4 regions of the Butyricimonas sp. RTP31003st1_G1_RTP31003_210430 genome follow, and region 3 is predicted to be linked to each of the others. Evidence: riboswitches for the same ligand, from Rfam matches in the RefSeq annotation. Region 3 holds a riboswitch; each other region holds the start of a gene.
The links. A riboswitch is a leader RNA that binds a small molecule or an ion and turns the genes downstream of it on or off. The one in region 3 is predicted to bind cobalamin.

Region 1: another riboswitch for cobalamin. It lies ahead of AB5542_RS17745 (TonB-dependent receptor); the one in region 3 lies ahead of AB5542_RS11200 (TonB-dependent receptor).
Region 2: another riboswitch for cobalamin. It lies ahead of AB5542_RS18415 (anaerobic ribonucleoside triphosphate reductase); the one in region 3 lies ahead of AB5542_RS11200 (TonB-dependent receptor).
Region 4: another riboswitch for cobalamin. It lies ahead of AB5542_RS06295 (TonB-dependent receptor); the one in region 3 lies ahead of AB5542_RS11200 (TonB-dependent receptor).

What each region holds. Positions count from the first base shown of each region.
Region 1 is NZ_JBCOSQ010000072.1:5,785-8,985, reverse strand. It holds gene AB5542_RS17745 (TonB-dependent receptor) at 1-2,068, opposite strand, end outside; cobalamin riboswitch at 2,207-2,408, opposite strand; gene AB5542_RS17740 (beta-ketoacyl-ACP synthase III) at 2,547-3,201, opposite strand, start outside.
Region 2 is NZ_JBCOSQ010000079.1:4,459-7,659, forward strand. It holds gene AB5542_RS18415 (anaerobic ribonucleoside triphosphate reductase) at 1-1,105, opposite strand, end outside; cobalamin riboswitch at 1,241-1,423, opposite strand; gene AB5542_RS18420 (MarC family protein) at 1,520-2,113, opposite strand; gene AB5542_RS18425 (aldehyde dehydrogenase family protein) at 2,221-3,201, opposite strand, start outside.
Region 3 is NZ_JBCOSQ010000031.1:41,202-44,402, forward strand. It holds gene AB5542_RS11195 (leucine-rich repeat protein) at 1-1,008, shown strand, start outside; cobalamin riboswitch at 1,168-1,370, shown strand; gene AB5542_RS11200 (TonB-dependent receptor) at 1,509-3,201, shown strand, end outside.
Region 4 is NZ_JBCOSQ010000014.1:55,615-58,815, forward strand. It holds gene AB5542_RS06295 (TonB-dependent receptor) at 1-1,768, opposite strand, end outside; cobalamin riboswitch at 1,821-2,031, opposite strand; cobalamin riboswitch at 2,212-2,413, shown strand; gene AB5542_RS06300 (TonB-dependent receptor) at 2,519-3,201, shown strand, end outside.

The DNA of each region.
Region 1 (3,201 bases), on a different contig from region 3:
ATTTCCAAAGACTATAAGCCGGTTTTGTATTTTCACGAATCACCTCTATTTCTTGACCGCTATCGTCCGTTTCAGTGGATTTACTCTGTGACAATTTCTTAGAAGTCCACCGTCCGGAGAGAGAAACAGAACCATCCCGTTTCAATAATTTACCGCGTAATGTCGTGGTAAAATTCAAGGCGTGTTTTGAATTTCCGGACAATTGCAAATCCGTCTCCCGATCTCTCGCATCAGTATAAGCATAAGTTCCCCTCAGCAACAATTGCTTAATCGGGTAATAAGTTAATGTTCCTTCTGCCCCGCGTATACGCACGGCCTCCACATTTGCATAATGCATTTCTGCTCCCAATTGTCCCGGTTCCGGATCTTCCACGTCAATAACAAAAGAATTAATTTTATCTTTTATCGTGTTCTGGTACCCTTCCACGCTTGCATTCAACCGTCCATTGTAAGTATATTCCGCCGAAACCGATAAATAATTGGAATATTCCGGTTTCAAATCTGGATTTCCAACATTATGCGACACACTTCCCATGTCAAAATCAGAATACAACTCCGTCAAGCCGGGAGCCTTAAATCCCCGACTATACCCGGCACGGAATTTAAAACTGCCCGGGGCATACATCAAATTTACTTTCGGGGTATACGCGTCACCAAAAACAGAATGGTGTGTGTAACGGAAACCTCCTACCAAATCCAGCTCCGGCAATATCTGCCAATCCACCTGCACGAAAACATTCGCATCGTTCACTTTTCTCACGGTTTGTTCCTTACCGTATTGCATCTTATTATAATTCCGAGTCCAATTCCATTCAATTCCTCCAACAATCTCCACGTTCTTCAAGGGACTATAAATATCTGTCAAACGGGCTGTCTGCTCGTGAGAAGTCGCATTCGTACTATCTGCAAGATCAATCAAATCATACACGGTCTTACGAGTATAAAAATCTCCGTAATACACCGCATACAACTTATTCTTTTCCCCGAAGGCATGCTCCAATGATGCCCGGAATGTTTTGTTTAAACTGCGATAATGCGTTGGAGATTCTCCCTTGGGAGGATTCTCTACTTCATTCCAATAGAAAGAAGCTGAAGCCACCACTTTCGTCCGTTCATTATTCCATCCTACCTTCTCCTCTATATTCATATCATGTGAAGGATTCATCGTGTAAGACTGGGGTGTTTCGGGCGTAAGATCATACCCATCCGTGGAATTACGACGAAAAAGAGTCTGGGAGAAAAATCCCTTGTGAGCCAACCCGATCCCCGCATCCAACTGCAGATCATTAAACTTAGAATAACGAGCTTTTGCCCAGCCTTCCAAAGAGCGTTTCGGAGAATCCGTGATAATATTCACAACCATACCCATGGCACTTGACCCGTAAAGAGCAGAAGCCGCACCTTTCAAAATCTCGATCCGTTTAATATTGGACGTACTCAGCCGATCGAAATCGATAGGTCCCCCGGGAGTCTGAGATAACCTCTCCCCATCAACCAAGATAAGGATGTAACTATTTTCCAATCCCTGAATCTGGATATTATTACCGCGAGGGTCCACGTTAAAACGAAGCCCCGGAATATTGTACTCCAGAACATCCATCATACTCTCGTAATCATTTCGTTGTAACTCCTCGGCAGAAACGACACGAGTCATCACGGGAGCCTCGGAAATCACCTTTTCCGTTCTCGTACCTGTAATAACCACCTCGTCCAAATCCAACAAACTCTTCTTCAGCTTAATAACAAGTCCAGAGATTGTTCCAGGAGCCACATCAACTTCACGAGTCTCATACCCGACAGAACGAACCGTCAAAGTTGCTTTACGATTGGCAGGCACGTCAATTTTAAATTTTCCTTCCGTATCGCAAACACTCCCCCAACCTAACTCTTTCACCATGAGAGTTGATAAAGGTATTGCATCCCCTGTTTCAACATCCACGACTTTTCCGGTTAATTTTACCGTTTTCACCGTATCAGCCATCACCTCCGGTTGAATCGCCATAAGTCTTGACATTGGTGCGAAATTCAATACAAGTACGCCACATACTAGCAATAAGATACTTTTCATGTTTATTATTTTTTCATAAACATTATAAACGCCACACGACAGCACACATCACGCACATCCGTGGCTTCATAAATGTTACTGTTAATAAAAACAATAGCTATTATTTTTTCCTTTTTATCATCCTTATTCCCGAGAACAATAAAAACATCTAATTCAGGCAGGTTTTCTGACTTTCTCCGCTTATGTCGCCTTCCCGGACGAACCAGTGGCATGAGGTGACTAAGCATTTCCCGTGTAACGGGAAAGAGATTACAGCAACGGGTATTGTTCCGGACTCTCACCGGATTCCCTTACATCCCATACAGATAGCATGGGACTCACCAAAATCGACGCAAATATATAAAATAATTTATTTCTTAATGAAAAAAACAATTATTTTCTAATAATCAGCTAAAATATCTTACACCCATCTTCTGAAATCAAAAAAGCTGTTCGGTTATTTCCCGAACAGCCTCGTATATCGTATTATCGATACAATCTAACCCTTATGAGTATATCCCCATTTCAAATAAATGGCACCCCATGTAAATCCGGCACCAAAAGCAGCAAGGATCAAATTATCCCCCTTCTTCAGTTGGTCCTCCCATTCATACAGACACAACGGGATTGTTGCCGAGGTCGTGTTACCGTATTTTTGGATATTAACCATGACCTTCTCTTTGGGTAACCCCATTCGTTCCCCGGTAGCCTTGATAATACGCAGGTTTGCCTGATGAGGTACCAGCCAAGCCACGTCCTCCGAGGACAAGTTATTGCGTTCCATCACTTCCACCGACACGTCTGCCATGTTCGATACAGCATGTTTAAACACGGGCTGTCCTTCCTGGTAAATATAATGTTCCCGGGCTAAAACCGTATCAATGGTTGGCGGTTTCAAAGAACCACCTGCTTTCATATGTAGGTGAACACGTCCCATTCCATCCGAACGCAATATGTGGTCAATTACCCCCAAATCTTCAGTTGTCGGCTCCAGCAACACGGCGGCAGCCGCATCTCCGAAAATAGGACAAGTTGCCCGATCCGTGTAATCCGTAATCGCGGACATCTTTTCAGCTCCCACGACAATCACTTTTTTATAACGCCCGCTCTCCACGTACTGCGTCGCCGTGATCAAGCCATATAGGAAACCGGAA
Region 2 (3,201 bases), on a different contig from region 3:
CGTAATTCGGGTCTTCCGGAAGGTAGTTTACTCCTTTTTTCTTTTTCCAGATTTGAATCGGGAAAATAGCCGTGGCTTCGTTACCCACTCCCCGGTAGGTGGAACGCAATAATTCACGGATGACACAACGTCCTTCGGCAGAAGTGTCTGTGCCGTAGTTGATGGAGCTGAAAACAACCTGATTACCTCCCCGGCTGTGGATGGTATTCATGTTGTGGATAAAAGCTTCCATGGATTGATGTACCCGGTTTACCGTGCGGTTGATGGCGTGTTGTAAAACTCGTTGTTCTCCGGTCAAACCTGATAGTTCCCGGGGAATATAGTCTTGAATTTCGATGTGATAAAGATGGTTATAGTTTTCTCCGTTTAATTCTTCCAATACTTTGACTTCTTCCACGAAACTGGAACGTACATAGGGAGCCAGGTAAAAGTCAAAAGCGGGAATCGCCTGTCCCCCGTGCATCTCGTTTTGGGCGGTTTCCAGAGAGATACACCCTAGGATGCTGGCTGTTTCGATACGTTTGGCAGGACGTGATTCCCCGTGTCCGGCAAAGAATCCGTTTCTCAGAATCTTATCCAACGGGTGTTGCACACAGGTAAGGCTTTTCGTGGGGTAATAGTCTTTGTCGTGAATATGCAAGTAGCCTTGGCGAACTGCGGTTTTCACTTCTTCGGTTAACAAGTAGTCGTCAACAAAAGGCTTGGTAGTTTCACTGGAAAATTTCATCATCATCCCTGCCGGGGTGTCCGCATTCATATTTGCGTTTTCCCGGGTAATGTCGTTGGATTTTGTTTCGATAATTTCCAGAAAAATATCTCTCGTTTTTGCTTTACGTGCAACGCTCCGCTGGTTTCGATAAGCGATATATAGTTGTGCCACATCTTTTCTGCGGCTTTTCATGAGTTCGATCTCTACATTGTCTTGTATTTCTTCCACGGTCATCTGTTCTGCCCCGCGGTAAGCGACCCGGTCGGCAATGGTGGATGCCAATTCCATATCCTCTCCTTGAGCCGTGTGGAGCATTGCCCGACGAATGGCCGCGATAATTTTTTCTTCATTAAAGCCGACAACCCGGCCATCCCTTTTTACAACTGTCTGAATCATGTCTTTCTTATTCCTTTAGTTTAGTTACAATTACATGAATTTTAATTTTGTTTTGGTTTGAGATGACTTTATGATTAAAAACGGGATGTAAGTATGTTTGAAATACCTGCGTTCCCGGCTTTTTCCTCGAAAGCCTTTGAAACCTCTGGTCTTGGCAGGTCTTCTGACTTGTTCCCGGTCAAGCGCCTTCCCGTTGGAAAACAGTGGCAATGTGATGCTTGAACGATTCAGTGAAACTTACAGCAGCGGGACTGTTCAGGATTTTCACCTGATTCCCTTTTAATCCTTGTTGAAGGAACCAAAATCTAGACAAATGTATAAATAATTTTTCTATTGGTGAGAGAAAAAATATCTTTTTTGGAAAACTTTCTTGTTTGATTTTTTCAAAAAGTTTTCCAAAAAGAATTTTTTGATCTAAGATAGTGATGCCAGCAGAGTGTTTAAATTGGATGCGAAAATTTTTACAGACATGGCAAGTAGAATGATGCCAAAGAATTTTCGTAGAATGTAAACGCCGCCTTTCCCGAGAACCCGTTCTACTAAATAGACATTGCGTAGAACAATATAGACGACCGTCATGTTAAGAAGAATGGCAATGATAATACTAAAAACGCTACATTCAGCTTTAAGTGTCAGCGTGGTTGCTAATGCCCCGGCTCCTGCGATAAGCGGAAAGATAACAGGTACGATTGTTGCCGAACCTTCCGGGCCATCATTTCTGAAAATCTCGATACTAAAGGTCATTTCTATGGCGAGTACGAAAAGCACTAATGCCCCGGCAAGGGCAAAAGAGGAAATGTCGATGTTGAATAATTTCAATAATCCGTCTCCCGCGAAAAGAAATGCTATAAATATAACGAGAGATATTCCTGCGGCTTTTTCGGCACTGACTTTTTTTCCTGCATCATTCAACCCGATAATAATAGGAGTTGATCCCGTGATGTCGATCACGGCGAAAAGTACCATAAAGGCGGTGAATATTTCTTTTATATTGATACTGAAGTCCATATTCGTATAACATGAAATTTGCGGGTTACAAGTGCTGTACGTATTTATGAAACCAACGTTAAAGAGGTGTACTGTCACTTGTAGTCCCGCAAATTTACGATTATTTTTTATAATTCCCATATTTCGGCATCGGAGGGTACGTGTATCCGTGCGGATAACGGGGCGATGCGTGTGATATTTAATAGGTGTTTATAGGTGAAGTTTTCGGAAATCGAGTTGTTCCCCCAACTTCCGCACCCGAGGGTGTTGGTCACGGGGAGCCCGTTTTGTATGGAACCTCCGGCCGTGGTAGCACACGGGGCATTCACGATCAGGCGTGATACGGAGAGTTCTGTTCCAGCCTTGATGATGTTTGCTTGATTGTTGGAGTGGATTCCGGCCGTGTGTCCGTTTCCTTCCATGAACAGATTTGTTTTGGCGATTTTTATCGCTTCATCAAAGTTGTCATAAGCGAATGCAGCCATGACGGGACACATTTTTTCTTTGCAGATGAGGTCGTCACGTCCTATTCCGTGAGCTTCTACCACGAGGACTCGGGTGTTACCCGGTACGAAGATGCCGGCTTTGCTTGCGATTGTCTGAACGGATTGTCCGACAATATCCCTGCAAATATGCCCGTCTTCAAAAAGTGCATTAACTACTTTGTCCCGATCTTCTTCGGACACGATGTATGCCCCGTGACGGCGGAAAGTGTCCATGACTTCCTGTTTGTCGTCTTTGTGATAAATGAAACTCTGTTCCCCGGAACAGATGATACCATTGTCAAAGGAGCGACCGGTGATGACTTTTTCTGCCGCTACATCGAAATCAATAAATCGATCTAGGATTACCTGTACGTTACCTGCGCCGACACCGAAAGAGGGTTTGCCCGATGAGTAAGCTGATTTTACCATGGGCATTCCTCCCGTGGCAACCACGACATCACAAGCTTCCATAAGTTCGCAAGTCTTTTCGATCGTGGGTTCCTCGATCACCTGAACTAGACCTTCCGGAACTTCAAACGGGGCAATAGCCTCGATAATAAGTTTCACGGCTGCACTAGAACATTGTTTTGCTTTCGGGTGAGGGGCTATGATGATAGCATTCTT
Region 3 (3,201 bases):
TTTAAATCTCTGGCAACTATCGGTTCAACTCTTGAAATACAAGATCTGAGTAACCTGACGAGCCTCGACGGGTTGGAAGCTTTAACTACCGTGGGCGAGAGTGCTAACTTCCGCAGCATGAGTTCTCTTGCGGATTTATCTGCTCTTGGTTCGCTTACGAAGGTTTCCAGCCTTTATTTCTCGGAAATCCTTGCCGAAGATTACTCTTTCTTGGAGCATTCCCTATCTGTCGGTTCGCTCTCTTTTAGTCAATCAAATGTTTCGGAATTGGATATCCGGGAGATTGACGGCTTGACTTATCTTGAGGTTCGTAATAACAATGTGCCTCTCACCTTGATCGGTGACGAAGCTATCTCCATGCAACGTTTATCTCTTTATGCCCCGAATATTGTTATCAAGGGCATCAAGGAAGTCACGACGACAGATTTCTTTGAATTCTGGATATCCGGTAGTCGTACGGAGACGGTTCAGTTGAATGTGGAAAAAGTGACCGGGAAATTCAGCCTCACGGTTGTGGCTGCCGTGGATGATTTGAATTTACCCAATTTGAAAGAGGTTGACGGGGAGTTCGGTTTTTACATTCAAGGACGCTCCCGGGTAAATCTACCGAAACTGACAAAAATCGGTTCGTTAAATGCCGGACATTGCTGTAACATAGAGTTACTATCACTGCCTGCGTTGGAAACGGTGAAAGGTGATTTCAATATTAGGACGAATGACTCTTATGGAGGTCATTTGGATGGTGTCTATGCACCGGCATTGATGTCTATCGGGGGAAAGTTGACGTTGAACGCATGGACGACGAGAACAGCCTCTTTGGAATACGTCAATTTTCCGGTACTCGTGTCGGCGTCTGCTGTGGAGATTAAGACGAATGTGGGGTTATTCGACTTCTCCGGCTTGAAAAGCGTGATCCCGGTACTGACTTCCGACAAGTGGATCGTGTCGGGTAACGGGTATAATCCCCAATATCAAGATATGGTGGATGGAAACTGGAAAAAGGAGTAGTTTATTTCCGTGAGATGGTAAACGTGCTGGGTCTGCAAGTCAAAATATGTGCTTTGCAGACCTAGTTGTATGTTTATGTAGTAGATTATCAGTATTTTGTTTTGTGAAATAAAGAGTGAAAAATAGTGTCATAAACTTCTACTGTCTTTATATTTTATATATTTTTGCAACGATTTTGGTGTCACACCTCGTTTCGGGCGTGTGGTGAAAAGGGAATCAGGTGTGAATCCTGAACAGACCCGCTGCTGTAAGCTCCGCCAAAGTCCGTGAACAAGACTCACATCCACTGTTTCGACACGAAATGGGAAGGGCGTTCAAGGACGGAGCAAGTCAGAAGACCTGCCAAGATCATGAGTTCGTAACTCTCTGGGACTAGAGTTCGCGAGGTGCAAGAAAAATAAATCTTTCTTGAATTAATGATTGGGTCCAAGGTGATTGCAAATGAAGGCGATCGCCGGAAATGGAATGATCGGATTTGTTATCGTTTAATGGCAGAGTAAATGAAATTAATCGTTTTTGGTGTAATTTTATGGTGTTCCTTGTTTGGGAATTATTTGTGGGCACAAAAAGTGGACACGACAAAGGTGTACAATATTGATGAGGTTGTTGTTTCCGCCAAGCGGGTTCAGAAGGAGGTGATTCCGGTTCAAACGATGGAAGGTCCGGTGTTGCAAAGGTTGACAGTACATTCCGTTGCGGATGCTTTGCGTTATTTTTCGGGGGTGCAGATCAAGGATTACGGGGGAATCGGGGGCTTGAAGACCGTGAATATCCGGGCGATGGGGACCCAACACGTGGGGGTGTTTTATGATGGTATCGAGTTGGGAAACGCACAGAACGGGACCGTGGATCTGGGACGTTTTTCACTGGATAACATGGAGGCGATCTCTTTGTATAACGGGCAGCGGAGTGCCATATTCCAGTCTGCCAAAGATTTTGGCTCGGCCGGGTCTATTTATATGACAAGCCGTACACCTAGATTTACAGACGGGAAGAAATATAATGCGAAGGTTACTTTTAAAACGGGATCTTTCGGGGTGGCGAATCCATCAGTGTTGTTTGAACATCGGTTGGGGGAACACGTGAGCGGGGCTTTTAGTTCGGAGTATATGTACACGACAGGAAAGTATAAGTTTAGCTACAAAAAAAAGAATGGTTACGATACGACGGAGGTTCGTAAGAACGGGGATGTTCGTGCTTTGCGGGCAGAGTATGGTGTGTTTGGCCGGATGAATGACGGAGAGTGGAAGGCTAAGGCATATTTTTATGATTCCGAAAGAGGTTATCCCGGCGCATCGGTACGGGAAGAGCCGGGAAAGTTCAAGCATCAGGATCGTCAATGGGATTCTAATTTTTTCCTTCAAGGTTCTTTTTTGAGGCATTTTAGTGGTTATAGTTTACAGATGAACGCGAAGTATGCCTATGATTATTTGCATTATCTTTCCGATCCCCGGTTGGACGTGAGTACGATGTACGTGAATAATCATTTCCGGCAACACGAAATTTATGTTTCGTCAGCCAATATGTTTGCCATTTTGCCTTTTTGGAACGTGGATGTGTCCGTGGATTTTCAGTGGAACAAGCTGAATGCAGATTTGGTGGATTTTGTCTATCCGACCCGTTACACGACTTTAGGGGCCGTGGCGACGGCCTTGCATTTTGACCGTTTTAAATTTCAGGCAAGCGTGTTGGGGACTTTCGTGCATGAGCGGACGAAGGTGGCGAATGGGGCAGCGGATGATATGCAGGAATATACACCCACGGTCGTGATGGCGTGGCAACCGTTCCGTGTGGCGGATTTTAACGTGAGGGCTTTTTATAAGCGAGTGTTCCGAATGCCGACGTTGAATGATTTGTATTATACTTTTATCGGGAATATAAATCTGGAACCGGAGTACACGAACCAGTATAACGTGGGAGTGACTTATAATCGCAACTTTGATAAAGGGGTGTTGCAGGGGCTGGACGTACAGATGGATGCCTACTATAACGAGGTGTCGGATAAGATTATTGCCATGCCGACTTCCAATCAGTTTCGCTGGACGATGGTGAATCTGGGAGAGGTAGAAATTCGAGGTATTGATGTTGCCTTGCAGAGTAATTGGAGGTTCTGTCAACATTGGTTGTTGGATGCCCGGGTGAATTACACATACCAGAAGGCTCAGGATTTCACGAAGAAGGAGAGTACGTATT
Region 4 (3,201 bases), on a different contig from region 3:
GATTCTCGTAAGTTTCTCGGGAAGTGACCTTGTTGGCTTCGTCTTCCGGTGTTAGGGGTAATTTCTTTGACTCTATAACGTTACGGAGGTCATTGATATACCCGTTTACGGAGATGTTACAGTACTTTCCCGCATATTCCGTGTTGAAAGCGTAGTAATTCGATTTCTCCGGTTTCAGATCGGGGTTCCCGATAACGACGGTTAATTTTCCTTTCTTGGCAGATTCCTTATAATAATAGAGGTCCGTCAACAAGGGAGCCTTGAATCCGGCCGCGTAAGAGAGCCTGAAGTTGAAATTTCCTAGGCTGTACATGGCTGAAAGTTTGGGCGTAAACTGATTCTTGAATGCCTCGTGGTAGATGTAACGGAAACCGGGTACTAATTGGAGTTTTTTGAAAAGACGAATCTCGTCTTGTGCATAAAGAGCCAGCGTATAGACATCTTTACTCTCCGCCAGATCGGTGGGATTCTTTAAGTAGTCCTTGATGTACTCGGTTCCAATGGAAATTTTGTTGTACTTACCGATCTTGAATACTCCTTTTAGGTTGGTAGATAAGTAGCGTTGACGTTTGGTCAGGATTTCATCTCCGACGTGGGTGGTCGTGTCGCCCTTGGACTCGATGGCACGGGTGTATACTTTGTAGTACTCGTAGTTGTTGGCGTTGACATCCAAGCTAATATAAGCGGAATTACCGAACAGATATTTTCCCCCCAATCCCACAGCGTAGTTCTCGTATGACATATCATAGTCGAATCCGGAAGGGTCTTTAGCATCCTTGTTCACGGGACGGTCGAGTTCTTTGGTAAAGTAACTTCCTTCCACGTACAAGTTCAGATTTTTTGATGGATCGAAGGCAAAACGTTGGTTCACGATGTCCGAGTGAAATTTATCAGACACTTTGCGACGGGTAGGTACACTATCTTCTGTGATATTACTGAGTTGCCAGCCGTCAGATTGGCGCCTTTGATAAGAGGTTGAGGACGAGAATTTGCCAGCGTTGATGTCTGCGTTGACGTTCTCGATAAAACTGCCCTTGCCTCCTAATCGGGTCGTGGACACGATGTTCAGGGCGTCATGCGGCTGATCTGTGATAATGTTGATCACTCCCGCAATAGCGTCCGATCCGTAGAGGGAGGAGGCTGCACCTTTAAGGACTTCGATTCGTTTTACCCTACCCATGTCGATCCGGGAGAGGTCAACGTAACCGGAAATGTCTCCGGTCATTTTCTTCCCGTTCACGAGAACGAGGATATAATCTCCTTTCATTCCGTTAAGGGTCATGTTTGTACTCATAGCCGTTGGGCGGAAACTAAACGAGGGATTTAGCATCACGAGGGCATCCTCGATGGTGGAGATTCCACCTTTTTTGATGTCCGAGGCTGTCATGACCTCGACGGGGACTGGTGAGTCCTTTAATTTTCGGTGAGTTCCCGTTCCCGAAACAACGACTTGATCGAGGTTGATCAGTGATGTTTTCAGTTGGAACAGAATGTCACTTTTGCTACTACTGACTTTTATGGAACTGACTTCGTAACCGGAGTAACTGGCCCGGAGCGTGTAGGTACCGTCGGGAACTTTTTCGAGGACGAATTCGCCCTTGTTGTTCGTGGCGATTCCGATGCTTGTTCCGACTAATCGTACATTGGCCCCGATAAGTGCTTTCCCGCTTTTTGCATCGATCACTTTCCCTCTCAACGTGATCTGCCCTAGCGAGACGCTTGCCAAAGTCAGCATGAATAATGTAGTCAGTACTACAATTCTTTTCATTCGGGTTAAGTTTTAAAGTTTATAATAGTATTCCTGGCCCCGAGAATACGCTATTACCTATGTTTGTCTCGGCAGGTCTCCTGACTACGCCTAAGAAAGATACCTTCCCGTCCTTACGAACAGTGGTGTAAGAACCTTTCTTTGAATCTCTTCGTTAGGGAGAAACGGGCATCACAGTAGCGGGCACTGTACCGGATTCTAACCGGTTTCCCTCTTGTATGTTAATTGAGCATTAACACATCACCTAAGACGGCACAAATGTATATATTTTTTGACAAAAGGTTACGGTTGGGTGAGAAAAATGATACCTGGAGAAGGTATAGAGATTCGTTAAGGATATTGTTGGAGTTTTTATTATATAGGTTGGTTGTCAGTTTGTTATGATGATTGAATTATGGAAATAAAAAAATCATGTTGAAAAGTATAATATAAAAAAATATATTACATTCGCGCCATGTTTTGGTGCGGAGCCTTCGGTCATGGAGGTGATGCTTAATAGGGAATCCGGTGTGAATCCGGGACTGTACCCGCAGCTGTAAGTTCCTATACAAGGGGTTTTGTACTTCAAATGTCACTGGTTATAAACTGGGAAGGCAACAAAATCCGGAACAAGTCAGAAGACCTGCCGAACAAGATAAACCATAGCTTTCGGGAAAAAAAGCGAGAGGGAAAAAGATGGATTTTACCTTAAACTCATGTTGCCCAAAAGACTATGTTAATAATGCTTATTCATTATTAATATATAGTTGTATGAAAAAAGTTGTTGTATTAGCATTGTTGCTGTTTGTGTGCGTCGGTTCGCTTTTCGCTCAAGAGGACGATAAGCGAAAGAAAAAGAGTATCACGGACTCTTTATTCCGTATCGATCAGGTGGATGTGATGCAGAAAAAGAAGAGGATTGATTTGTTGGGATTGGATGTGCCTTTACGTTTCGTTCCGATAACGGTGAGCAAGTTGTCTAGCCAGATGCTTGACCGGAAGGGAATTGTTGATCTGATGGATGCCGTTAAGTTTTTGCCGGGAATTGTAGCGAAAGACAAGCAATACGGGCAGTTTCAACAGTTTTCTATTCGCGGCCAGGGGAGTGCGGTTGTTATGATTGACGGGATTCGCGATGAGCGGACGTTGAATAATAACGTGCCTTACGGGGATTTGGCTGCCGTGGAGTCTATCGAATTGTTGAAAGGACCCGCCGCTATTTTGGCCGGACATTCGGCTATGGGCGGAGTGTTGAATATCGTGCGCAAGAAAGCGTCTCCCGATTTTTCGGCTAACGCTCGTATCAGTTATGGTAGCTGGGATGAGAGACGGGCTACTCTTGGTTTCGGGGGAAAACTTGTGGGACCTCTTGAATATCGTGCCAATATCAATTATTCAACGGGTGACGGATGGCGTGAGGTGAATGCAAATCGTTTTTCCGTGTATGGTGTTTT